Regions from separate parts of the Streptosporangium sp. NPDC005286 genome, predicted to be linked through region 2. Evidence: riboswitches for the same ligand, from Rfam matches in the RefSeq annotation. Region 2 holds a riboswitch; the other holds the start of a gene.

Region 1 (11,034 bases), on a different contig from region 2:
ATGCGGGCGTCGGCCAGCAGGCGGGCCACCGGGTACTCCAGCGAGTAGGCCATGCCGCCGTGTGTCTGGAACGCGTGGTCGGCCGCCTCCCAGGCCGCCTGGGAGGCGGTCAGCTTGGCGATGTTGGCCTCGGTGCCGCAGGGCAACTGCCTGTCGAACAGCCAGGCGGCCTTGTACAGCATCAGCCTGGCCAGCTCGATCTTGGCCTTGACCTGGGCGAGGGGGAAGGCGATGGCCTGGTTGGCGCCGATCGGACGGCCGAACACCTCGCGCTCCTTGGCGTACTGCACGGCCACCCGCAGCGCCACCTCGGCGCCGCCGAGCGCGGAGGCGGCCAGCAGGACGCGCTCGGGGTTGAGGATGTCCCACAGCACCAGCGCGCCCTGGTCGACCTCACCGACCACGTTCCTCTCCGGGACCCGCAGGTCGTCTATGAAGACCATGTTGGACGGGGTGGTGTTGGCGCCCATCTTCGGGATCGGCTGGAAGGAGAGCCGGCCGGCCGCGACGGCCTCGGGGACGTTCACCAGCAGGACGGTCAGGCCGTTGGTGCGGGGCTTGGCCTCGGCGGCCGGGATGGTCCGGGTGACCAGGAGCATCCAGGTGGCGCGCTGCACGCCGGTGATCCAGATCTTCTGGCCGTTGACGACGAACTCCGCCCCGTCGCGACGGGCGGAGGTGGAGATGCCCAGGGCGTTGGACCCGGCGTCGGGCTCGGTCAGCGCGAAACAGGTCTCCAGCTCGCCGGTGGCCAGCCTGGGCAGCAGTTCGTCGCGCTGCCAGGGGCTGCCGTGCCTGGCCAGGGTCATGGCGCCGAACCCGGGGGTGAGCACGTAGGTGAACGCCGAACCGCCGGCCGAGCCGGAGGCCGACAGGGTCTCGGTGGCCACGGCCAGCTCCAGCAGACCCTGACCGCCGCCTCCGTACTCCTCGGGCACGGCCAGGCCGAGCCAGCCGCCCTTGGCCAGATCCTGCCAGACCTCCTCCGGCCAGCGTTTCTCGCTCTCGCATCGCTGCCAGTAGTCCAGGTCGTAGCGCGCGCAGATGTCGCCGACGCCGCGTTGGACGGCGAGGGCGCTCTCCGGAAGTGTGAAGTCCACGGTGACCAACTCCATTCTAGTTGCGCGTGCAATCGTAGAACGAAGTTCGGTAAGCCTCCAGGGCCACCGGGACGCGGGGATCAGTTCTGCTGGACGGCGTCCAGGCGCGGCCTGCGCGTGTGGTAGACGAAGGCAGGCGGTACGTTGCCCCACACCGTGCGGCCCGCGACGACCTCCTCGAAGGTGTCGATCAGGCGCTTCCTGAAACGCCGCGCGGGAGGAAGGCGCTTGGCGAAGCTGTAGGCGAAGGTGGTGAAGGCCGTGTGCGGACCCATGATCGCGGTGACCGCGTCCAGCAGGCGGCCCTGTGTCTCCTCGGAGAACGCGGCCCAGGGGAGCCCGCTCACGATCACGTCGGCCCTGGCGAGACCACGCTCCCGCAGCAGCTGAGGCAGCCGTGCCGCGTCATCGGTCACGACGTCCACCCCGGGGTTCCTGGCGGCGAGGAAATCGGCCAGCCTGGGGTTGATCTCGACGGCCATGTGGTGCCCCCGGCCTCCCAGCCTGCGCTGGATCTCCGCGGTGAACACACCGGTGCCCGGGCCGAGTTCGACGATCACCGGATCTCCCCGGTGGGGGACCGGCGAGGCCACCGCCTCGGCAAGCCGCCGCGAGCTCGGCGCCACCGCTCCGACGGTGCCCGGCGAGCGAATCCACTGCCCAAGAAAGAGCGTGGTGTCATTGGTCATGCTGTGAAGCGTAAGGGGTGCGCCGGGGCGTCGCGCGCGTCATCCGATACGATTTTCGGCCGCGCGGGAGGCGGTGCCCTCGAGGGGGGAACGCGCACCGGACGGAGAATCCGCCAGGAGGTGGACGGCGAGGTCAGCCCCCAGGGTGACGACCGGTTGGATGCCCCGTGGCCACGATGTGTTCCGAACCGGTCATCCAAGGTAAGGACACATCACATGCAGGAGGTCGTCTCCCCGCGGAAACCGACGGAGGATCGCCTGGTCCCCGCGGGCCTGCTGTACGGCCTGCGCATCCTGGTCGTCGCCCAGGCGGCCGGCCTCATCGCCGCCGCCTCGTTCGCCGGCCAGGCGGTGCGCGGCGGGGAGGCGCTGGCCGAGACCCACGTACTGGCCGGGATGGTGGTGCATCTGATCGCACTGCTGCAGATCATCGTGGCCGCCATGGTCTGGCGTCCCGGTCGAGGTGCCGGCTGGCCGGCGCTGGCCAGCGCCGGCCTCTTCCTGGTCGGGATGGCACAGCACTTCAGCTGGGAGGCGCTCGGCACCCACGTCCCCAGCGGGCTGGCCCTGTTCGGGATGACCGTCGCCGTGCTCGTCTGGGCCTGGTCCCCCGGCGCCGCCGTGCGCCGCTCCTGATCCGGACGGCGCCGCCCGGGTCGGGTGACGCCGATCGGAACCACGCCGCCGCGCGGCCGTGGCGGCGTGGTTCCCCGCACTCCTCCCGCCTCCCCCCGGCCGCCTCCCCGGGCCCTGCCGCGCCCCTGGGCGCCCCCTGGTCCCGCGCCTGACGCCCGCCCCGTGCCTCCGCCGGACGGCCGTACGGTCCGTGTGAGCCCCGCACGGGTAGGGTCGGCATCAGGCACGGGGAGGGAGACAGACCGGTGAATCCGGAAGCATCGGGAGCCGAAGATCGAATCTGGACGGTTCCCAACGCGTTGAGCCTGGCCAGGCTTCTGGGGGTGCCGGTCTTCCTCTGGCTGGTGCTGGGCCCGAAGGCCGACGGCTGGGCCGTCGCGCTGCTGATGCTGGCGGGGTTCTCCGACTGGCTCGACGGTAAGATCGCCCGCGCCTGGAACCAGACCAGCCGGCTCGGCCGCCTGCTCGACCCGCTGGCCGACCGGCTCTACATCCTGGCCACCCTGTTCGGCCTCGCCATGCGCGAGATCATCCCCTGGTGGCTGGCGCTGGCCATCCCGCTGCGCGACGTGATGCTGCTGGGCATCCCGCTCATCCTGCGCCGCCTCGGCTACGGCCCGGCGTTGCCCGTGCACTTCCTCGGCAAGGCCGCCACCGCCAACCTCCTCTACGCCTTCCCCCTGCTCTTCCTCGCCCACCACGACGCCTGGTACGCCGATCCCGCCCGGATCGTCGGCTGGTCCCTGGCCATCTGGGGCACAGGCCTGTACTGGTGGTCCGGAGTGCTGTATTGGGTACAGGTGCGTCAGCTGACAAGCGAGGCCAAACGCCTTAAGAGGTGATCCGTGAAGGCCGTCGTCATGGCGGGCGGGGAGGGTACACGGCTCCGGCCGATGACCGCGAACCAGCCCAAGCCTCTCCTGCCCGTGATCAATCGGCCGATCATGGAGCACGTGCTGCGCCTCCTGAAACGGCACGGTTTCACCGAGACGGTGGTCACCGTGCAGTTCCTGGCGGCCCTGGTCCGCAACTACTTCGGCGACGGCGACGAGCTCGGCATGAGCCTGTACTACGCCACCGAGGACACACCGCTCGGCACCGCGGGCAGCGTCAAGAACGCCGCGGACCGGCTGCGCGACGACCGCTTCCTGGTCATCTCCGGCGACGCGCTGACGGACATCGACCTGACGGACATGATCCGCTTCCACCGCGAGAACGGCGCGATGGTCACGATCGGGCTCAAGCGCGTTCCCAACCCGCTGGAGTTCGGCATCGTCATCGTCGACGACCAGGGGCGGGTGGAGCGCTTCCTGGAGAAGCCCACCTGGGGCCAGGTCTTCTCCGACACCGTCAACACCGGCATCTACGTGATGGAGCCCGAGGTCCTCGACGAGATCGCGGCGGGGGAGTCCGTCGACTGGTCGGGAGACGTGTTCCCCCGGCTGCTGGAGCGCGGAGCCCCGCTGTACGGCTACGTGGCCGACGGCTACTGGGAGGACGTCGGCACCCACGAGAGCTACCTCAAGGCCCAGGCCGACGTCCTGTCGGGCCGGGTCAAGGTCGACATCGACGCCTTCGAGGTCTCGCCGGGCGTCTGGGTGGCCGAGGGAGCCTCGGTCGACACCGACGCCATCCTCAAGGGCCCGCTCTACGTCGGCGACTACGCCAAGGTCGAGGCGGGGGCCGAGCTGCGCGAGTACACCGTGCTGGGCAGCAACGCGGTGGTCAGGGAGGGGGCCTTCCTGCACCGCGCGGTCGTCCACGACAACGTCTACATCGGGCCCAGCGCCCACCTGCGCGGCTGCGTGATCGGCAAGAACACCGACCTGATGACCGCGACCAGGGTCGAGGAGGGCGCCGTCATCGGCGACGAGTGCATCATCGAGGCCGAGGCGTACATCTCCTCCGGCGTCAAGATCTACCCGTTCAAGACCATCGAGGCCGGGGCGGTGATCAACAACAGCGTCATCTGGGAGCCGCGCGCCCAGCGCAACCTGTTCGGCCCCCGGGGGGTCTCGGGGCTGGTCAACGTGGAGATCACCCCCGAGCTGTGCGTGCGGCTCGCCAGCGCCTACGCCACCACCCTGAAGAAGGGCGCCTCGGTCATCACCTCCCGCGACTCCTCCCGCGCGGCGCGGGCGCTGAAGCGGGCCGTGATCAGCGCCCTCAACGCCAGCGCGATCAACGTGCTCGACCTGGAGGCGTCCCCGCTCCCCGTGGCACGCTTCCACACCGCCAGGGAGAACGCGGTAGGCGGCATCGCGCTGCGCACCACCCCCGGCGACCCGCAGAGCGTCGACATCGTCTTCATGGACGAGCACGGCGCGGACCTGTCGCCGCCGGCCCAGCGCAAGCTGGACCGGGTCTTCTCCCGGCAGGAGTTCCGCCGCGCCTTCCCCGGCGAGATCGCCGAGCTGAGCTTCCCCGCCAGGGCGGTGGAGGACTACACGCACGAGCTGCTACGCCTGGTCGACATCAACGGGGTCCGCGACGCCGACATGAAGGTCGTGGTCGACTGCGCGGGAGGCACCTCCTCGCTGGTGCTGCCCAGCCTGCTCGGCCGGGTCGGGGTGGACGTGCTGACCGTCAACAACCGGCTGGACGACGCCTCGCCCACCGAGACCCTCGCCGAGCGCCGCCGCGACCTGCAGCGCCTGTCAGAGCTCGTCAGCTCCTCCAGGGCGGCCTTCGGCGTGCGCTTCGACCCGGTGGGGGAGCGGGTCGCGCTGGTGGACGAGATGGGCCAGCTGATCAGCGAGGAGCGCGCCCTGCTGGTGGTGCTCGACCTGGTCGCGGCCGAGCGCCGCGGCGGCCGGGTGGCACTGCCGGTCACCACCACCCGGGTGGCCGAGCAGGTCTGCAGGTTCCACGGGGTCCAGGCCGAGTGGACGTCCACCGCGATCGACGCGCTCACCGCCGCCGCCAGGGGGCCGGAGATGATCTTCGCGGCCGACGGGCGCGGTGGTTTCATCGTGCCCGAGTTCGGCCCCACGGTGGACGGCCTGGCGGTGTTCCTGCGCCTGCTCGGACTGGTCGCCAGGACCCGGCTCTCGCTCAGCCAGATCGACGCCAGGATACCCGAGGCCAAGCTGCTGCGCCGTACCGTGCCGACTCCGTGGGCGGCCAAGGGGGCGGTGATGCGCTCGGTCATCGAGGCCGCCGAGCACCACCGCATCGACACCACCGACGGGGTGCGGGTCGTCGCGGAGGACGGCAGCTGGACCCTGGTGCTGCCCGACCCGACCGAGGCGGTGACCCACCTGTGGGCCGAGGGGTTCGACGTCGACTCCGCCCAGACCCTGATCGAGCGCTGGGCGCGGGTGGTGGAGGAGGCCGCCGGCGGTTGAGGCGGCCCGCGCGACAAATACCGCGCGGCGCCATGGACCAGGGGCAGCGTCCCCTGTAACTTTGTCACCGACCGTACCCGCGGTTCAGCGTCAACCTTGACCTTCGCGCCTCATCACTGTATGTTGCGGCATTCGCAGTCTGAGAAAACACTTGAGAAGCGAAGAAGCGAGGCGCGCATCACTGAGCACCGTTGCCGCGTCTTCGCGGTAGGAGGCCGAGCCGATCGATGCCGAGCGTCTACTGCACGCAGTGCGGTCATGCCAATCCTGAGGATGCCCGTTTCTGTTCACGATGCGGGTCGCCGCTTACCAGGTCCGACACCCCCGGAGACAGCACATCGACGATCTCCCTCTCCGGGATCGAGGCCTACGAGGCGGAGACCGGTGAGACGCTTCTCGCCGAGCGGCAGGCCGTTGAGCAGTTGCCCGCCGGCACCGCGTTGCTGGTCGCGATGCGCGGCCCCAACGCCGGCAGTCGGTTCCTGCTCGACAGCGACCTCACCACCGTGGGCCGCCACCCCGAGAGCGACATCTTCCTCGACGACATCACGGTCTCGCGCCGTCACGTGGAGTTCTACCGGCGCGGCGGCGGTGTCTTCACGGTCCGCGACGTCGGTAGCCTGAACGGCACGTACGTCAATCGTGAGCGCATCGAGGAGGTCCCGCTGTACGGCGGGGACGAGGTGCAGATCGGTAAGTTCCGCCTCGTCTTCCTCACCCGCGGCGCCGCTGGAGGATGATGAGCTCGCAGGCCGCTCGTGCGCACATGAGCATCGGGGAGGTGCTCGCTCTCCTGCAGGGCGAGTTCCCCGACGTCAGCATCTCCAAGATTCGCTTCCTGGAGGGCGAGGGGCTGATCGAGCCGGAGCGCAGTCCCTCCGGCTATCGCAAGTTCACCTACGCCGACGTCGAGCGGCTCCGCTACATCCTCAGCGAGCAGCGTGATCGCTACCTGCCGCTGCGCGTGATCAAGGATCACCTGGAGGCGGCCGACCGCGAGGAGCGCCCGGCGGCCCGGCCGCGCGCCGTCCCCGACGACGCGCCCCCCGAGGTCCGCCTCACCCGCGAGGAGTTCCTCGCCGCCGCCGAGCTCGACGAGGAGACCCTCACCGAGCTGGAGGACTACGGTCTGCTGGCCGCCGTGGCCCGCTACTACGACGCCGAGGCACTGGTCGTGGCCCGCAGTGTGGGCGCCCTGGCCGCCTTCGGCCTGCGTGCCCGCCACCTGCGGGCGGTCAAGGCCGCCGCGGAACGCGAGGCGGGGCTGGTGGAACAGGCGGTCGCCCCGCTGCTGCGCCGTCGCGGCCCCGGCGCGATCGACCAGGCGGACGAGACGGCGAGGGAGATCTCCGGTCTCCTGCTGGAATTGCACGCCTCGTTGCTGCGTTCCGGAGTCCGTGGGGCACTGGGCCGGTGAGAGCCTGACCAGGCACTCGTACCCCCACGAGTGTTACGTTGAACAAACCGGTCGGAATCCAGCGAAGACGGAGCAGCCCGTGTTGCAGATGGAGGTCGTGGGCGTTCGAGTTGAAATGCCCTCCAACCAGCCGATCGTCCTGCTGAAAGAGACGCATGGGGAGCGTTACCTACCTATCTGGATCGGCATGACGGAAGCCACGGCGATCGCCATGGCCCAGGCCGAGGAACCACCACCCCGGCCACTCACCCATGACCTGTTCCGGGACGTGCTCGAAGGGCTCGGAGTCAGGTTGAACACTGTCAACATCGTCGCTTTACGCGACGGCATCTTCTTCGCGGATCTCGTGTTCTCCAACGGGGTCGAGGTGAGCGCGCGTCCTTCCGACTCGATCGCCTTGGCACTTCGCACCGGTGCACGTATCTTCGCGAGTGAGGATGTGGTACGGGAGGCAGGGGTGATCATCCCTGACGACCAGGAGGACGAGGTGGAGAAGTTCAGGGAGTTCCTTGACACGATCACGCCCGAGGACTTCGGCCGCGCGGGGTAGGAATTTCGGTGCATTTACGCTTCACGACGCGCCGGGTGGGGTCGTTGACTGGACTTGGCCCCAGTCCTACGGTGCAAGTGAAACCTGCGGTCGTGCGTAAACCCCCAGATCAGGCCGTGGGATGAGAGAAAGCCGGAGGTCCGCGTGGCGGTCAGCAGCGGCGAGGGTAGAAACGCCGACCAGGATGACCCGGAACGGCGCCAGTCGGCACGTCAGCGCGCGGGTGAAGAGGGTCTGCTGTTCGACGGGCAACCGGTGAAAGTGCCCGCCGACATCGGCTACAGGGGGCCGACGGCCTGTTCGGCGGCAGGAATCACCTACCGGCAACTCGACTACTGGGCGCGCACCGGCCTGGTCGAGCCCACCGTGAGAGCCGCCCACGGCTCCGGCTCCCAGCGGCTGTACGGCTTCCGTGACATTCTGGTCCTCAAGGTTGTCAAGCGCCTTCTCGACACCGGTGTCTCCCTCCAGCAGATCCGCATCGCCGTGCAGCACCTGCGGGAGCGGGGCGTCAACGACCTGGCCCAGATCACTCTGATGAGCGACGGGGTGAGCGTCTACGAGTGCACCTCGCCGGACGAGGTCATCGACCTGCTCCAGGGGGGCCAGGGAGTCTTCGGTATCGCGCTGGGACGGGTGTGGCAGGAGGTGGAGGGCTCTCTCGCGGATCTTCCCGGCGAACGCGCGGAGTCGGGCGGGGGCCCTTTAGGCGATCATCAGGCCGATGAGTTGGCCCGTCGTCGCAGAGCACGACGAACCGGGTAAACTCGGACTCGCCATTGACCCTGTGCGGGAGAGACCCCGACCGCGATCGGGGCGCCGAAGGAGCAACCTCCCCGGAATCTCTCAGGCACCCTGTACCGCACGGACGAGGCAACTCTGGAAAGCAGACGTGCCCGCCAGGTGCGTCTCACCGACGGTGCAAGCCTCCCGGCAAGGGCAGGTGAAGCTCTCAGGTAGCGACCACGTCGTGATGACAGTCGTGATGACAGAGGGGGAGAACCGGCATATGTCCGCGCCCAGCACCGGTCTCCACCCCGCCCGAGAGGCTTCTCATGACCGATCTGTCATCGCTCAGCGAACTCGCCCCTCCGCCGTTCGCGACCCGTCACATCGGGCCCGACGACGCCGACCAGACCCGCATGCTGGAGGCGGTCGGATTCGCCTCCGTCGCCGACCTGGTCGCGGTGGCCGTGCCCGAGGCGATCCGCTCCTTCGCCCGGCTGGGTCTGCCCCCGGCGGCAGGGGAGTCCGAGGCCCTCGCCGAGCTGCGGGTCCTCGCCGGGCGTAACACCGTGCTCACCTCGATGATCGGCCTGGGCTACCACGACACGATCACCCCGGGTGTCATCCGCCGCAACCTCCTGGAGAACCCGGGCTGGTACACCGCGTACACGCCCTACCAGCCGGAGATCTCCCAGGGCCGGCTGGAGGCCCTGATCAACTTCCAGACCGTCGTCTCCGACCTGACCGCCCTCGACGTCGCGGGGGCCTCCCTGCTGGACGAGGCCACCGCCGCGGCCGAGGCGATGACCCTGGCCCGCCGCGCGGGCCGCACCTCGTCGAAGGTGTTCGTGGTCGACGCCGACGCGCTGCCGCAGACCAAGGCGGTGTTGCGCACCCGTGCCGAGCCGCTCGGCATCGAGCTGGTCGAGAGCGACTTCACCGGAGGGCTCCCCGACTGCTTCGGCGTGCTCGTGCAGTACCCCGGCGCCAGCGGCAGGATTCGCGACTTCCGCGCCATCGCCGACGCCGCCCACGCGTGCGGTGCCCAGGTGGTCGCCGCCGCCGACCTGCTCGCCCTCACCCTCCTGGCCGCGCCGGGCGAGCTCGGCGCCGACATCGCGGTCGGCTCCTCGCAGCGCTTCGGCGTCCCCCTCGGCTTCGGCGGTCCGCACGCCGCCTACATGGCGGTCCGTGACGGCCTCCAGCGCCAGCTGCCCGGCCGCCTGGTCGGCGTCTCCCAGGATGTCGAGGGACGTCCCGCCTACCGGCTCGCGCTCCAGACCCGCGAGCAGCACATCCGCCGGGAGAAGGCCACCAGCAACATCTGCACCGCGCAGGTGCTGCTCGCCGTGATCGCCGGCATGTACGCCGTCTACCACGGCCCCGAGGGCCTGCGCAGGATCGGCCGCCGCATCCACCGGCACGCCGTCGTGCTCGCCGAGGGGCTGCGCCAGGGCGGCGTCGAGGTGGTCCACGACACCTTCTTCGACACCGTGCTCGCCCGCGTGCCCGGACGTGCCGCCGGAGTCGTCGCCGCGGCCCGGGAGAACGGCGTCAACCTGCGCCTGGTCGACGCCGACCACGTGGGCGTCACCTGCGACGAGAGGACCGAGGTTCTCCATCTGGAGCAGGTCCTGGCCGCCTTCGAGGTCAGCGGCACCGTGCTGGCCGACCTGGACGCCGCCGCGCACGACGCGCTGCCCGGCGCGCTGGCGCGGGTCGGCGACTACCTCACCCACCCGGTCTTCCACAGCCACCGCTCCGAGACGGCCATGCTGCGCTACCTGCGCAGGCTCCAGGACAAGGACGTCGCGCTGGACCGGTCGATGATCCCGTTGGGCTCCTGCACCATGAAGCTCAACGCGACCACCGAGATGGAGCCGATCACCTGGCCGGAGTTCGCCGGGCTGCACCCGTACGCGCCGGAGGACCAGGCGGCGGGCTACGCCGAGCTGATCGGGGAGCTGGAGCGCTGGCTGGCCGAGGTGACCGGTTATGACGCCGTGTCGATCCAGCCGAACGCCGGCTCCCAGGGCGAGTTCGCCGGTCTCCTGGCGATCCGCGCCTACCACACGGCGCGTGGCGAGTCGGATCGTGACGTCTGCCTGATCCCCTCGTCCGCGCACGGTACCAACGCCGCCAGCGCCGTGATGGCCGGCATGCGCGTCGCCGTGGTCGCCTGCGACGACAACGGCAACGTGGACCTCGACGACCTCGTCGCGAAGATCGAAAAGCACCGCGACCGGCTTGCCGCGATCATGGTGACCTACCCGTCCACGCACGGCGTGTACGAGGAGACGATCGTCGATGTCTGCGAGCTGGTGCACGAGGCCGGCGGGCAGGTCTACGTCGACGGCGCCAACCTCAACGCGCTGGTCGGCCTGGCCAGGCCGGGCGAGTTCGGGGCGGACGTCTCCCACCTCAACCTGCACAAGACCTTCTGCATCCCGCACGGCGGCGGCGGCCCCGGTGTCGGCCCGGTCGCGGTCCGCGCCCACCTGGCCGACTACCTGCCCGGTCACCCGCTGCGCGGCGGCTCGGCGGTCGGCCCGGTCTCGGCCGCCCCGTA
Region 2 (11,034 bases):
GCGTCGTCCCAGATGTAGACCGGCGGCGCCGCGCGCTGTCCCACCGGTTCGACGGGGCACAGGGCCGCCTCGGGGCCGGTCGGCTGGATCCTGGCGCAGTCGGCGAAGGTCATCGTCCGCGCCCACAGGAAGGTGTTGCCCCGGGTCAGCGCGTAGCTGCCGTGCTCGGATTCGAACCAGGCGGCGTACGAGCCCAGGCCGATGGCGGCGGTCAGGGTCGCGGAGACGACCGCCCGCCACCCGGCCCGGCGGATCACCAGGCAGACCAGTGCCACGGCGATCAGCGGCAGCCCGATGGTCCGGGTGACCGTCGCGGCGGCCAGCAGCAGGCCGGCCAGCGCCGCGACCCAGGCGGCCGGGCGTTGCCGCCACAGCAGCAGGGTGACCGCCAGCACCGCCAGGAACTGGAAGAGCAGGTCCGCCATGACGAGGTGTTCGAGCTGGATCTGGTGGGCGTCCAGCAGCACCGGCAGCGCGGCGAGCGTCGCGCCCCATCCCGGCAGGCGGCCCAGCCTGCGCAGCAGCAGGTAGACGCAGAGCGCCACGGCCAGCCCGAGCAGATGCTGGACGACGACCACGGCCTGGACGCTGGCCAGCGGCTTGAGGATCCACAGGAACAGCGAGTAGCCCCCGGGACGGGGCTCCAGAGGGCGAGGGTCGAGCCCGGCGTTCAGGTAGACGAAGGAGTCGGCCCAGAACCACAGGGCGGGCCGGTAGCCGAGCACGGCCAGGGCGCGCAGGCAGCCGCCGGCCAGCAGGGCGGCGATGAAGAGCCAGTGTGCCCCGAAGAAACGGAGCACCCGCGAGGCACGGTTCGCCGGGTGCGTTCCCGTTACCACCACGACCTCCCGAGTCCCGCGGACATGGCCACCCAGCATAGGCGCGGGACGGGAGGGGCCCATACGTGATGCGAAATTTGGTGTCGATCGAGCTCTATGCGGCGTTCCTCATCTGAAGCGCGGATCTGGGGAAGCGTTCAGCACTCGATGACGTTCACCGCGAGCCCGCCGCGGCTGGTCTCCTTGTACTTGTCGAGCATGTCGCGGCCGGTGTCGCGCATCGTCTTGATGGCCTTGTCCAGCGAGACGAAGTGGCGGCCGTCGCCGCGCAGCGCGATCCTGGCCGCGGCGATGGCCTTGATCGAGGCGACGGCGTTGCGCTCGATGCACGGGATCTGCACCAGGCCGCCGATCGGGTCGCAGGTCAGCCCCAGGTTGTGCTCGATACCGATCTCGGCGGCGTTCTCGACCTGCTCGGGGGTGCCGCCCATCACCTCGGTGAGCCCGGCGGCGGCCATCGAGCAGGCGGAGCCGACCTCCCCCTGGCAACCCACCTCGGCCCCGGAGATGGAGGCGTTCTCCTTGAACAGCACGCCGATCGCCCCCGCGGTCAACAGGAAGCGGATCACCCCCTCGTCATCGGATTCGCGGACGAAGCGGTCGTAGTAGGTGAGCACGGCGGGGATGATGCCCGCGGCACCGTTGGTGGGCGCGGTGACGATCCGGCCGCCGGCGGCGTTCTCCTCGTTGACCGCGAGGGCGAACAGCGAGACCCAGTCCATCGTCTGCAGCGAGTCCTTCTCTCCCGGCTCGCTCCGCAGTTGCCGGTGGAGCTGGTGGGCGCGGCGGCGGACCTTCAGGCCGCCGGGCAGCACGCCCTCCTTGCCGATGCCCCGTCGCACGCACTCGCTCATGACCTGCCACAGGACGAGCAGCTGGGCGCGGATCTCGGCCTCGGTGCGGCCGAACGCCCGTTCGTTCTCCAGCATCAGCCCGGAGATCGACAGCCCGGTCTCCGCGCACTGGGCGAGCAGCTCCGCGGCCGTGGTGAAGGGGTGCGGCAGGACCGTGTCGTCGGGTTTGATCCGGTCGGCGCCGGTGGCGTTCTCGTCGACGACGAAGCCGCCGCCCACCGAGTAGTAGACCTTCTCGCGCAGCGTCTCGCCGGACTCCGACAGGGCGGTGAAGCGCATGCCGTTGGGGTGGTGGGGGAGCGAGATCTTGCGTTCGAAGACGAGGTCCTCGCCGATGACGAAGGGGATCTCGTGGGAGCCGTACAGGCGGACGGTGCCCGAGGCGCGCATGGCGGCCAGCCGCTCGTCGACCGTGTCGACGTCGACCAGCTCGGGTTTCTCGCCCGACAGGCCGAGCAGCACCGCCTTGTCGCTGCCGTGGCCCTTGCCGGTCAGCCCGAGCGAGCCGTACAGGATGGCGCTCACCCGCGCGGTCTTCTCCAGCAGCCCGTCCCGGTGCAGACCCCGAGCGAACTTGTGGGCGGCGGCCATCGGGCCGCCGGTGTGCGAGCTGGACGGGCCGATTCCGATCTTGAAGAGATCGAAGACACTGATCGTCATCTGAATCCTTCCAGCGTGGACGGTCACGCGCGCCCGGGGACGCGCGTGACCGTGACGCGAGGCGTCGAACTTATGACTCACCCGAGGTGAGCGCGGTGTACTCCTCCGGCGACAGCAGGTCGTCGGCGGAGCCCTCAAGACGTACCCGGAACAGCCAGCCGTCGCCGTAGGAGTCGCTGTTGACCAGCGAGGGGTCGTCCACGACCGCCTGGTTGACCTCCACGACCTCGCCGGTGACCGGTGCGAAGATGTCACTCACCGACTTGGTCGACTCGACCTCGCCGACGGCGTCACCGGTGGCGATCGACGCGCCTACCTCGGGTACCTGCACGTAGACCACGTCGCCCAGCGCCTCGGCGGCGTAGGCGGTGATGCCCACGGTGAGGGTCAGGCCGTCGTCGACGCCGCCGATCCACTCGTGTTCCTTGGTGTAGTGCAGGTCCTCGGGAATGCTGCTCATTTTTTCCTCCTGTAGAAAGGCAGTTCGACGACCTCGACCGGCTCGCGGCTGCCCCGGATGTCGACGGCCAGCCCCGACGACAGGCCGCTGTCCACGTAGGCCATGGCGATGGGCCTGCCCAGTGTCTGGGAGGGCGCCCCGCTGGTGACCTCCCCGGCGACCGTGCCGTCATCGGCGACCACCACCGGATACCCGTGCCGGGGCACCCTGCGGCCGCTCGCGACCAGGCCGACCAGACGACGGGCCGGCGGGACGTCCCTGAGCGGTTCGAGGGCGGCCCGGCCGACGAAGTCGCCCGGCTTGTCAAACCTCACCACACGGCCGAGCCCGGCGTCGAACGGAGTGAGGTCCGCGGAGAGTTCGTTGCCGTAGAGCGGCATGCCCGCCTCCAGCCGGAGGGTGTCGCGCGCGGACAGGCCGGCGGGGACCAGCCCGTGCGGTGCGCCCGCCTCGGTGAGGGCGGTCCAGAGGGGTTCCGCCGCCGAGGCCGCGACGAACAGCTCGAAGCCGTCCTCGCCGGTGTATCCGGTGCGGGCGACGAGGACCTCGTGTCCGGCCACCACGGCGGGCAGGCCCGCGTAGTACCCGAGCCCGTCCAGGTCGGCGTCGGTGAGAGTGCTCAGGATCTCCACCGAGCGCGGCCCCTGGACGGCGACCAGCGCGTACTCCTCGGAGCGGTCCCGCACCGCGGCGTCGAAGTCCTTGGCGCGCTCGGTCAGCTCGGCGGCCACCCGGGGGTAGTTGGAGGCGTTGGCGACGACCATGAACTCTTCGGGGGCCAGCCGGTAGACGATCAGGTCGTCCAGCACGCCGCCCCCGGCGTCGACGATCATCGTGTAGCGGGCGCGGCCGGGCGCCAGCGCGGAGAGGTGGCCGACCAGCGCGTAGTCGAGGGCCTCGGCGGCCTGCGGGCCGGTCACGAAGATCTCACCCATGTGGGAGAGGTCGAACAGGCCGGCCGCCTGGCGGACCGCGTTGTGCTCGGCGGACTCGCTGCCGTAGCGGAGCGGCATCAGCCAGCCCGCGAAGTCGGTCAGCGTCGCGCCGAGGGACTCGTGCACGCCGCGCAGCGGCGTAGGTCGGGACATGTTCGCACCTCAGACAAGGGACAGATGAGATCATCCTCCCCCTCTGTCATTGGTGCCTGAGAGTTTCATCCGGGTTTTACCGGACTTTCACCTTCGGCGAGGTCGTGGGACCTGCTTTCCAGAGGCACCTACCCGCACGGTCCTTTGCCTTGAGAGGTTCGCGGGGAGGGCTTGCTCCTTCAGGGGTCCTGGCCTGGATGTCAGGACACTCTCCCGCGCGGGGTTCATCGGTGTCGCAGGCCAGCCTAACCGCCCGCACCGGCCGAGCGAAATCCCCGGGCGCGCACCGGCCTTCACGAATCACTCAGCGGCGGGTGTGCCGGACCAGTGCCTCGAACAGGGCCGACTCGTCGTCGGTCTCGGGATGCCACTGGACGGCGAGGGCGAACGGATGATCCTCCACCTCCACGGCCTCCACCGTGCCGTCCTCGGCGTGGGCGGTCACGGTCAGGCCCTCGGCGAGCAGGTCAACGGCCTGGTGGTGGTAGTGGGCCACGTCCACGGTCTCGGTCCCGAAGACCTTCGAGGTCAGGCTGCCGGGGGCGAGCCGCACCGGCATCCTGCCGTAGCTGCCGGGGGCCGGGGCGTGCCCCTGGTGGCCCACCACGTCGGGCAGGTGCTGGTGGAGGCCGCCGCCGAGGGCGACGTTCAGGATCTGCATGCCCCTGCAGATGCCGAGGAAGGGCAGGTCCCGCTCCAGCGTCGCCCGGACCAGTCCCAGTTCGGCGTCGTCGCGGAACGGCCGGACGTAGCCGGTCCGCTCGTGCGGCTCCTGCCCGTACCGCTCCGGGCCGACGTCCCCGCCGCCGGCCAGGATCAGCCCGTCCAGGCGCTCCACGAGCGTCGCGGGGTCGCCCGCGGGCGGCAGGATCACCGGCTGCCCGCCCGCGCGGGCCACGTGGTCGACGTAGTCGTACGGCAGCAGCGCGGTGGTCGTCTCCCAGACGGTGAACCTCGCGGGCTCGACGTAGCAGGTGATGCCGATGACGGGACGGGACATGATCTCTTTCTCACGCGGACGCCGGGGACATGGGACATCCGCCCACGTCCTCGCACGTTATCGGGGCCAGGGTATGGCCTGGGCAAATCCCGCCACCGCCGGTCGCGAAGGTGGCGGGGGCGGAGATGGCCGGGAGCGGTCAGAGTGGCGTGACGTAGGCGCCCGAGATGCCGCCGTCCACCAGGAACTCCGCGCCGGTGACGAAGCTCGCGTCGTCCGAGGCGAGGAACGCCACCGCGGCGGCGATCTCGGTCGCCTCGGCGAAGCGGCCGATCGGGATGTGCACCAGGCGGCGCTGTGCCCGCTCGGGGTCCTTGGCGAACAGCTCCTGCAGCAGCGGGGTGTTGACCGGGCCGGGGCAGAGCGCGTTGACCCGGATGCCCTCGCGGGCGAACTGCACGCCCAGCTCGCGCGACATCGCCAGTACCCCGCCCTTGGAGGCGGTGTAGGAGATCTGGCTGGTCGCCGAGCCCATCACGGCCACGAACGACGCGGTGTTGATGATCGACCCCTTGCCCTGCCGCCGCATGTACGGGATGGCGTGCTTGCAGCACAGGTAGACGGAGGTGAGGTTGACCTCCTGGACCCGGCGCCAGGCGTCGATGCCGGTCTCCAGGATCGAGTCGTCCTCCGGCGGTGAGATGCCCGCGTTGTTGAACGCGATGTCCACGCTGCCGTAGCTGTCGAACGCGGTCTGGAACATCCGGACGACGTCGTCCTCGCTGGTCACGTCGGCCTTCACGAACAGGCCGCCGACCTCGGCCGCGGCCGCCGCGCCGGTCGTCTCGTCCAGGTCCACGCACACGACGCGGGCGCCCTCCTCGGCGAACCGGCGCGCGGTGGCCAGGCCGATCCCGCTACCGGCGCCGGTGATGACGGCCACCCGGTCCTGCAAACGCAGCATCGCTTCTACTCCTCGGAAATGAAGACGTTCTTGGTCTCGGTGAACGCGGACAGGGCGTCCGGTCCCAGCTCGCGGCCGAGGCCCGACTGCTTGAAACCGCCGAACGGGGTCCAGTAGCGGACGCTCGAATGCGAGTTGACGCTCAGGTTGCCCGCCTCGACGGCCCTGGCCACCCGGAGCGCCCGGCCGACGTCACGGGTCCAGATGGACCCGCTCAGGCCGTACGGGGTGTCGTTGGCGATCCGCACGGCGTCCGCCTCGTCGTCGAACGGCAGCACCGACACCACCGGTCCGAAGATCTCCTCGGTGAACGCCCGGTCGTCGGCCGAGGTCGGGGTCAGGACCGTCGCCGGGAACCAGAACCCCGGCCCCGACGGGCACGCGCCCCGCAGGTGGGGCGGCTCGGTGACGTAGGAGGCCACCCGCTCCCGGTGCTCGGCGCTGATCAGCGGGCCCATCTCGGTGCTCTCGTCGCGGGGGTCGCCGACCCTGACCTTCAGCACGGCCTCGCCGAACCGGGCCAGGAACTCGTCGTGCACCGAGCGCTCGACCAGGATCCGGGAGCGCGCGCAGCAGTCCTGGCCCGCGTTGTCGAAGACCGCGTACGGCGCGGTCGCCGCCGCCCGTTCCAGGTCGGCGTCGGCGAAGACCACGTTGGCGCTCTTGCCGCCCAGCTCCAGGGTGAGCCGCTTGACCTGCCCGGCGCAGACGGCGGCGATCTCCTTGCCCACCTCGGTGGAGCCGGTGAACACGATCTTCGCCACGTCCGGGTGCTCGACCAGCCGGGCGCCCGCGACCTCTCCGGCGCCGGGCAGGACCTGGAACACCCCCTCGGGCAGCCCGGCGGCCAGGGCCAGCTCGGCCACCCGCAGGGCGGTCAGCGGTGTCCACTCGGCGGGCTTGACGATCACGGTGTTGCCCGCGGCCAGCGCCGGGGCCGTCCCCCAGGTCATGATGACCATCGGGAAGTTCCACGGCACGATCACGCCGACGACGCCCAGCGGTTCCTTGAAGGTGACGTCCAGGCCGCCGGGCACCGGGATCTGCAGGCCGTGGTCACGCTCGGGCGCCCCGGCGTAGAAGTCGAGCACGTCGGCGACGTTGCCCGCCTCCCAGCGGGCGTTGCCGATCGTGTGCCCGGCGCCCGCGACCTCCAGCAGGGCCAGTTCCTCGGCGTGCTCGCGCACCAGCGAGGCGAACCGGCGCAGCAGCCGGGCCCGGTCGGAAGGGCCGACGCTCCGCCAGGTGGCGAAGGCCCTTCTCGCGCGCTCCACCGCCCTGTCGACCTCGGCGGCGTCCGCCATCTCGACCTCGGCGATCACCTCTTCTGTCGCCGGATTTATGATCTTCACCGTCACATCCGTTCGAATCCTCGGAACAGCTCCCAGTCGGTCACCGCCGCGTCGAAGGCGGCCAGCTCGGTCCGGGCGTTGTTCGCGTAGTGCGCCACGACGTCCTCGCCGAAGACGGAGGCCGCGAACGCGGAGCCCTCCCAGAGCTCCAGCGCGTCCCGCAGGGTGTGCGGGACGGTCTCCGCGCCCGAGGTGTAGGCGTTCCCCGTGACCGCCTCCTCAAGCGGCAGTTCGTTCTCGATGCCGTGCAGCCCGGCCGCGACCAGTGCCGAGACCGCCAGGTAGGGGTTGACGTCGCCGCCGGGCACCCGGTTCTCGATCCGCAGCGAGGGGCCGTGGCCGACCAGGCGCAGCGCGCACGTCCTGTTGTCCACGCCCCACTTGACGGCGGTGGGGGCGAAGCTGCCCGGCACGTACCGCTTGTAGGAGTTGACGTTCGGCGCGTACAGCAGGGTCAGCTCGCGCATGAGGGCGAGCTGACCGGCGATGAAGTGTTGTCCCGTCGCGGACAGTCCGTGCGCCTCGGAACCCGCCATGACCGGCTCTCCGGCGGTGTCCCTGAGCGAGATGTGGATGTGGCAGGAGTTGCCCTCGCGCTGGTTCGGTTTGGCCATGAAGGTGATCGACATGCCCTCCTGGGCGGCGATCTCCTTGGCGCCGTTCTTGTAGACGGCGTGGTCGTCGCAGCTGGACAGGGCCTCGCCGAAGCGGAAGGCGATCTCGTGCTGGCCGAGGTTGCACTCGCCCTTGGCCGACTCGACGTACATGCCCGCGCCCTCCATGCCGAGCCTGATCCTGCGCAGCAGCGGCTCGACCCTGGCGGTGCCGAGGAGGGAGTAGTCGACGTTGTAGAGGTTGGCGGGCGTCAGGTCACGGTAACCGCCGCGCCAGGCGTCCTCGTAGCTGTCGTTGAAGATCACGAACTCCAGCTCGGTCCCGACGAACGCCCCCCAGCCCCGCTCGGCCAGCCGGGCGAGTTGCCGGCGCAGGATCTGCCGCGGCGAGGCGGCCACGTCGGAGCCGTCCTCCCAGAGCAGGTCGGCCATCACCAGGGCCGTCCCCTCCTGCCACGGCACCCGGCGCAGGGTGGACACGTCGGGTTTCATGACGAAGTCGCCGTAGCCCCGCTCCCAGGAGGACATCGCGTAGCCGTCGACCGTGTTCATGTCGACGTCGACCGCGAGCAGGTAGTTGCATCCCTCGGAGGCATGTCCCAGCACCTCCTGCAGGAAGTAACGTGCCGACAGGCGTTTCCCCTGCAGGCGGCCCTGCATGTCGACGATCGCCAGCAGCACGGTGTCGATCCGTCCTGCCCGCACCTCGTCGTGAAGTTCGCGGACGTCCACACGCCCTCCTCGCCGGAGTCTTATTGGGCTAGTGTCAGACCATTGACGTGTAGCGGGGGGAGCATTGTCAAGGGTCGGAGGAGATCAATTGGACGAGGTGTCGCGACTGGCGACCGTGCTGCGGCCGGTGCGCGCGGGTAACGCGTTCGAGGAGACCGTGGAGCGCCTGCTCCAGGTCATCAAGCTGGGGCTGGTAGCCGAGAAGCTGCCGCCCGAGCGGGAACTCGCCGCCCAGCTCGGGATCAGCAGGGTCACCCTGCGCGAGGCCATCCGCGCCCTGGCGGAGGCGGGCTACCTCACCGTGCGCCGTGGCAGGTACGGCGGCGCCTTTCTCACCTACACCCCGCCGCGCCCGCGCCGTGACGACCTGCGCAGGGCGGTCGCCGACATGGGCACCGACGACCTGGGCGACGCGCTCACCTTCAGGATGGCCGTGGAGTGCGGCGCCGCCCAGGTGCTCGCCACCACCGCGCTCACCGAGGAGCGGTGCGACGCCCTGCGGGAGCGGCTGCGTGAGGTCAACTCGGCGGGGCCCGACGACTACCGCCGTCTCGACACGGCCTTCCACCTGGCCATCGCCGAGCTGACCGGCTCCCCGCTGCTCGCCGCGGCCTGCGCCGACGCCCGGCTGCGGGTCACCGACCTGCTCAACGCCATCCCGGTGCTCCGGCGCAACATCGAGCACGCCGCGATCCAGCACGAGGCGATCGTGACGGCGATCCTGGCCGGCGACCCCGAGGGCGCGCGCCGCGCCGTGGCCGAGCACCTTGAGGGCACCGCCGCGCTGCTACGGGGCTTCCTCGCATAGCCTGATAAAACGGTGGGGGATGTGTTCCGAGATCGGATCATGGAAACAGGGCGGCTGCCGCTGTTCTGTTTCTTTGTCGCGCTGATCGTCGCCTTCGTGTTCACCAGGATCAACGTCCGGCTCATCCGGGCCAAGATCGGCTGGTTCCGTAACGTCAACGTCGGCGAGATGCACATTCACCATGTGGTGTTCGGCGTGGTGCTGACCCTGCTCGGCGGGGTGTCCGGCCTCGTCGTCTCCGGGGTCTCCGAGGGCTGGTACGCGGTGACGGCGGTGATCTTCGGTATCGGCGCCGCCCTCGTCCTCGACGAGTTCGCGCTGATCCTGCACCTGCGCGACGTCTACTGGGAGGAGGAGGGCCGAGCCTCCGTGGACGCGGTGTTCATCGCCGTCGCGATCACCGGCCTGCTCCTGCTCGGCCTGCGCCCCCTCGGCTGGGAGAACTCCGACGGCACCCCCAGGGGCACCTGGCTGACCGCCGGCCTCATCGTGACCAACCTCGGGCTCGCCGTGGTCACGCTGCTCAAGGGCAAGATCTGGACGGGCCTGGTCGGGCTGTTCGTGCCGATCCTCCTGGTGCCGGGGGCCGTGCGGCTGGCCCGCCCGGGATCGCCCTGGGCACACTGGTTCTTCGCTCCGGGCGCCCGGCACCCGCGGCTCCGCAAGATGGCCAGGGCCGAGCGCCGCGAGGAGCGCTGGCGCCGCCCGGTGATCCGCGGCAAGATCGCCTTCCAGGAGTTCGTCTCCGGCCGTCATGACCTCCCCTCCACCCGCCGCCGCTCCCGCCGCTGAACCGCCGATGCCCTCGCCGTCGCCCTCGCCGTGTGGACCGGGAGCCGAGGTCGGCCCGCGAGTGTGGGCACTGCACGAGCGCGGTCTCGCCCGCGACGTCATCGACGTCGCCTCGGTCTCCGAGCCGTACGGTTTTCGCGAACTCGAACACCTCGCCCGCCGGTACGACGAGGGGTTCTCGCTCGCCGAGCTGGTGATGCGGCTGGAGTTCGTCGCCCTGATCGCCGACGAGGACTTCGAGGCCCACGGCGTGCGGGGCGAGCGGCTCTGGGAGATCCGCCGGTTCGCCGGCGCCTGGGTGGAGGACATCGGGCTGCGCCGCGCGGAGGAGGGCGACATCGACTACGACGACGTCCCCGACCCCGACTGAGGAACGAGGGGAAAGCGGCGGCCGGTCGTGGTGAGCTTTCAAACCCGTGCATATCCGGCCGCGCGCCGGGCAGATGACGGCCCTGCCTGCCGAAGGGGTGCTGATCATGGGTCTGATGGAGAAGTTCAACCTGCGCGAACTGAAGGCCAGGGTCAAGCGGAGGCTGGCCGGCCGGACGGGCAACCGCCGGCTGGTGGCCGAGGCCAGAACCGAGGAGGCCGAGGCGAGGCTGCTGAAGACCCAGGACGAGATCCTGGACACCGTCGCGGAGATGCGCAGGGAGTACGGCGTCCGCCGCCACTGACCCCGCTCGCCGGTGTCCCGCCGATGGGCTCCTTGCCGGCTCCGGATCGGCGGGGCACCGGTACGCGGCGGCCGCTCTTCGGGCCGGCCCCGGGAGGGGTGGTTTTCCCCGCACCGCTCATCACTTAATGAGTAGAAATTTCGAGAATTCCGCCTGGTCGTACATAGACAGAATATATGTCTGTTTCGCTATAGTCCGAAGGCATTGCAGGGGCGCGAGTGGACCAATCCTTTTAAAGGTGGGCGAATGACAAGCCT

The links. Region 2 has a riboswitch for glycine ahead of gcvT (glycine cleavage system aminomethyltransferase GcvT). Riboswitches for the same ligand answer to the same signal wherever they lie in the genome.
Region 1: another riboswitch for glycine. It lies ahead of gcvP (aminomethyl-transferring glycine dehydrogenase); the one in region 2 lies ahead of gcvT (glycine cleavage system aminomethyltransferase GcvT).

What each region holds. Positions count from the first base shown of each region.
Region 1 is NZ_JBEXGU010000121.1:13,663-24,696, forward strand. It holds gene ABZU75_RS32710 (acyl-CoA dehydrogenase family protein) at 1-1,100, opposite strand, end outside; gene ABZU75_RS32715 (SAM-dependent methyltransferase) at 1,181-1,789, opposite strand; gene ABZU75_RS32720 (hypothetical protein) at 2,006-2,425, shown strand; gene ABZU75_RS32725 (CDP-alcohol phosphatidyltransferase family protein) at 2,671-3,267, shown strand; gene ABZU75_RS32730 (mannose-1-phosphate guanyltransferase) at 3,271-5,772, shown strand; gene ABZU75_RS32735 (FHA domain-containing protein) at 6,000-6,512, shown strand; gene ABZU75_RS32740 (MerR family transcriptional regulator) at 6,512-7,189, shown strand; gene ABZU75_RS32745 (bifunctional nuclease family protein) at 7,269-7,739, shown strand; gene ABZU75_RS32750 (MerR family transcriptional regulator) at 7,884-8,504, shown strand; glycine riboswitch at 8,520-8,612, shown strand; gene gcvP (aminomethyl-transferring glycine dehydrogenase) at 8,795-11,034, shown strand, end outside.
Region 2 is NZ_JBEXGU010000079.1:27,190-38,223, forward strand. It holds gene ABZU75_RS26100 (hypothetical protein) at 1-839, opposite strand, end outside; gene ABZU75_RS26105 (L-serine ammonia-lyase) at 977-2,353, opposite strand; gene gcvH (glycine cleavage system protein GcvH) at 2,424-2,813, opposite strand; gene gcvT (glycine cleavage system aminomethyltransferase GcvT) at 2,810-3,901, opposite strand; glycine riboswitch at 3,942-4,026, opposite strand; glycine riboswitch at 4,029-4,127, opposite strand; gene ABZU75_RS26120 (gamma-glutamyl-gamma-aminobutyrate hydrolase family protein) at 4,206-4,901, opposite strand; gene ABZU75_RS26125 (3-oxoacyl-ACP reductase) at 5,041-5,805, opposite strand; gene ABZU75_RS26130 (aldehyde dehydrogenase family protein) at 5,811-7,157, opposite strand; gene ABZU75_RS26135 (glutamine synthetase family protein) at 7,160-8,503, opposite strand; gene ABZU75_RS26140 (FCD domain-containing protein) at 8,592-9,311, shown strand; gene ABZU75_RS26145 (hypothetical protein) at 9,351-10,103, shown strand; gene ABZU75_RS26150 (hypothetical protein) at 10,165-10,473, shown strand; gene ABZU75_RS26155 (hypothetical protein) at 10,547-10,777, shown strand; gene ABZU75_RS26160 (acyl carrier protein) at 11,024-11,034, shown strand, end outside.